One region of the Gottschalkia purinilytica genome, then DNA from elsewhere that is predicted to be linked to it. Evidence: riboswitches for the same ligand, from Rfam matches in the RefSeq annotation. Region 1 holds a riboswitch; the other holds the start of a gene.
What was found. A riboswitch is a leader RNA that binds a small molecule or an ion and turns the genes downstream of it on or off. The one in region 1 is predicted to bind FMN.
Positions count from the first base shown of each region.

Region 2: linked by a shared signal. The riboswitch ahead of ribD (bifunctional diaminohydroxyphosphoribosylaminopyrimidine deaminase/5-amino-6-(5-phosphoribosylamino)uracil reductase RibD) and the one ahead of CLPU_RS02240 (ECF transporter S component) in region 1 are both predicted to bind FMN.

Region 1 is NZ_LGSS01000002.1:93,662-95,874, forward strand. It holds gene tsaB (tRNA (adenosine(37)-N6)-threonylcarbamoyltransferase complex dimerization subunit type 1 TsaB) at 1-138, opposite strand, end outside; gene tsaE (tRNA (adenosine(37)-N6)-threonylcarbamoyltransferase complex ATPase subunit type 1 TsaE) at 138-605, opposite strand; gene CLPU_RS02240 (ECF transporter S component) at 784-1,386, opposite strand; FMN riboswitch at 1,534-1,650, opposite strand; gene CLPU_RS02245 (amidohydrolase) at 1,793-2,213, opposite strand, start outside.
Region 2 is NZ_LGSS01000008.1:27,548-29,760, reverse strand. It holds gene ribD (bifunctional diaminohydroxyphosphoribosylaminopyrimidine deaminase/5-amino-6-(5-phosphoribosylamino)uracil reductase RibD) at 1-728, opposite strand, end outside; FMN riboswitch at 914-1,028, opposite strand; gene cls (cardiolipin synthase) at 1,260-2,213, shown strand, end outside.

The sequences.
Region 1 (2,213 bases):
TATGTCCCTTATAATTGGCATTAACTTTTGAGAGTGAGTCATTTTATCATTTATCGTATATTCTCCTATTAGTTTTTCATCATCCATTATAGCTACTGTAGCAACTGTACTTGAGGTATCGATTGCTAATACTTTCATTATGATTTCAACTCCTTAATTATTTCATCGTATCTTTCTCCAAAACTATTTATAATTAATTCTCTATTATCTGAGCTATAACCTTTTCTTATTTCTATATTCAATCTCTCTTTAGGTAGTATCTCTTCTATCATACTTGACCATTCTATTATAGTAACTCCATCTGAATAAAAGTACTCTTCATATCCTAAATCATACATTTCATCTATTTCACCTATTCTATAGACATCAAAATGATATAGCTTATGTCTTCCTTCATATTCATTTACTATAGTAAATGTTGGACTAGTAACATAGTCATTTACCTCAAGTCCTTCTGCTATAGACTGAGTTAATGTCGTTTTTCCTGCTCCTAAGTCTCCATTCATACATATAATTTCTCCACCTTTAAGGAGCTTTCCAAGTCTATACCCTATATTTTTAGTTTCTTCAGGACTACTTGTAGTAATTTTTATCAATTGTTTCATCCTCTCTTTTATCCATTCAAAAATATTATATCCACTTTAACAAATATGTACAATAAAAAGACTAATAGAATTTATATACCTATTTCTATTAGTCTTTTTGCATTATTTTATAGTTCATAATATTAAGCAATATATTATATCCTCAATAAATCCTATCAACTATCAAGAATTAATATATTTATTTACTAATTATACTCCCTAATCTTTTATATAAAGGCATAGTTACTAGTGACACCAAAATTCCTTTTAATATATTAAACGGTAAAATTCCAAATATAATAAATGTTTCAAAGCTTACTACATACTTATTAACTGCCTTAGCCATGTCTATATATGCTTGAATAGGTAATCCATATAATTTAGCATAAAAAGGTATTAAAAATACATAGTTTAATACTGATGCCACTACACTCATTACTATAGTTCCAAATAACATACCTCTTACGGCACCTTTAAAATTATTTGATCTACTATATATATATCCTGCTGTCCATACATATATAGCCCCTACTATGAAGTTTGCTATTTCTCCGACTCCTAAAGTAGTGGTACCCTTTAGTCCAAACTTCAATAAATTCTTTACAAGTTCAATAACTACTCCTGCAATAGGACCTAAAGAAAATGAACCTATTAGTGCAGGTAAATCACTTAAATCGATTTTAAGAAACTCCGGTGTAAACCACATAGGTACTTCTATATACATTATTAAAAATGATATTACAGACAATACTGATATTTTCGTTAATAATGCAGTACTAATTCTTTTATTTATCCTTTCCATACACTCATCTCCTTTTTATATAAACTTTATTGTTAAATAATTAATAAATTTATATATACTTATACAAAAAGCCCTGAGATAAAATCTCAGGGCATGATATTCAAGTTATATTAAGTACTTAGATTAAAAAAATACTAATCTAACATCCTTAAACCTCTTCCATCCAGACTATACTGTCGGTCTTGGAATCTCACCAAGTCAACTGCAAAGCAGTTCGCGGACTTTACCGCCGGTCGGGAATCTCACCCTGCCCTGAAGAATAAGAATAATTTTTATTCACTTTTACAGTAATCATTATTTCACACATATTTTTTTATGTCAAATCAATCTCAACTACTTTTATCTTTATTGTATACAATATATTGGAATATTCCTTGTATATCATATTAAATCTTCCATTCTCTAATTATATTCCTTCTCTATGAACTATATTACCATTGATCATAGTTAAAAGTGTATTACAGCCTATATCTTTTAACGGATGTCCATCAAACACTACTATATCTGCATCCTTGCCTACTTCTATACTTCCAACTCTATCTTCTATTCCCAGTATTTCAGCTGGATTTATTGTTATAGCCTTTAAAGCAGTTTCTTCATCTAGACCTGCTTTTATAGAGAGTCCTGCACATAGTGGAAGATATTGAAGTGGTATTACTGGAGAATCTGTCATAATTGCTATTTTTACTCCAGCCTTATGAAGTACAGATGGAGTTTCAAAAGTTAGATTTTTAAGTTCAAACTTAGATCTATCAGTTAAGCTCGGTCCTACTATTGCACATATATTTTCTTCTTTTATATAGTCAGCTATGAGATGTCCTTCTGTA
Region 2 (2,213 bases), on a different contig from region 1:
ATAATAGTTTTGGCACTAGATTTAATATTAAGTACATTTGAATCTAGGGGAATTCTTCCTTTAGTATCAATAACTATTCTTACTGGATCGGTACCTTGTTTGTTATTAAGTCTTGTATTTAAAAAGGGATTATCTTTTAAAATGGTTTCAATACCAACCATGATTCCAGAGACCTTATGCCTCAATTCATGAACATAATTTCTAGAAATACTATTTGTTATCCATTTTGAATCTCCAGTATAGGTGGCAATTTTTCCATCTAAAGTCATAGCAGATTTTAATATACAAAAGGGAGTTTTTGTAGTTATATATTTTAAGAATATTTCATTTAGTTTTTTACACTCTTCTTCCATAATGCCTGTGGTTACTTCTATCTCATTATTCTTAAGAACATTTATACCTTTTCCAGATACCAAAGGATTTGGATCTTTCATACCTATTACTACTTTTTTTATACCGCTTTTAATAATCGTATTTACACAAGGTGGAGTTTTACCATAGTGAGAACAAGGCTCAAGATTGACATACATAGTTGAACCACGAACATTTTCTGTAGCACTTGTTAATGCATTTATTTCAGCATGATAATCTCCATAGATCTTGTGATATCCTTCACCTATAATTCTATTGTCTTTAACAATAACAGCACCTACTAAAGGATTAGGATTAACATATCCTATACCTTTTTTTGCTAACTCTATAGCCTTTTTCATGTATATATTATCCATAGTTAATGCACCTCAGATTTAATAAGATATTGTAAAATAAACAATTATACCTATAATATTTGAAAATAAAAAATAGCCTTAAAGTTAAACTTCAAGGCTATTGATTACATGTTAAATATATTTACTTAGCATATTTTAATAGAATTTAGTCTATGCTAATTCAGAATATAAATAAAAAGCACATGATATATCTTCTTCCATCCAGACTGTGACTGTCGGCTTCGGAATTTCACCGAATCAACCTTACGGTTCGCGGGCTTTACCGCCGGTGGGGACTTTCACCCCGCCCTGAAGATTAAACTTATTTTATTGTTATTCTTAAAATACCATTATTTATAATAAGTGTCAATATAAATATGTTTATTATATTTCTAAAGAATATAATATAAACTAGAATTGTATTTTAACTATAAGAGGTATTTTTTACTTTTAATTTTATTTTTATTAAAATATATTCGTTTAATAAATATATTTGTGCTAAAATATTCATAATCAAAATGCTTTATATCATGAAAAAGAGAGGTAAAGTTTATGATGAGTTCTATTATAGGTCAATATAGCTTCACGAATGTATTTGGTGGACTTATGATTTTATCAATAATTACGTCTGGACTAATTATATTCTTAGAGAACAGAGATCCATCTAGAACATTAGCGTGGCTTTTATTAATATATATCCAACCAATAATAGGTATAATTATATATCTTATATTTGGACAAAACATTAGAAAAAATAAAATTAGAAGGATAGATAAAGTATATAAAGAGTATTTAGAAATTTCTAAAACAAAAGATATAGGGATAAAGATTAGAAATGAAATAAAAAATCAATTAAAGTTATTGAAAGAGAATAAAAGTTTAATAGACGGTTTTTATCATAGTGAAGTTAGTAGAAAGATTATGAAGATTAACTTAAATACATCTTTTGCCCCTATAACTTTAAAGAATGATTTAACATTATTTCATGAAGGAATAAGTAAATTCGAAAGTTTAATTAAAGATATAGAAAATGCAAAGAGATCTATAAATATAGAATATTTTATAATAAAAAAAGGTGAGATAGGAGAAAGATTAAAAAATGCTTTAATAAAAAAAGCTAAAGAAAATGTAAGAGTAAGGGTGCTTTATGATGAAGGAGGATGTTGGAGATTAGTTCTACTACATCAGAAATATTTCAGAGATATGATAAAAGCAGGAATTGAAGTAAAGCCATTTTTACCCTCAAGATTACCTTTTATGGCGAGAAAACTTAACTATAGAAATCACAGAAAAATAGCTGTAATAGATGGCAACATAGGATATGTTGGTGGTATAAACGTAGGAGATGAATATTGTCATAAGAGTCCTAGATTTGGTTTCTGGAGAGATACACATATGAGGATATATGGTAAAGCATCCGAAGGACTTAATACTATATTTATTACAGACTGGTATATTGCTACAGGAGAAGTTATAACGGAAAGGGAAGTAGACTTAGACATAAAC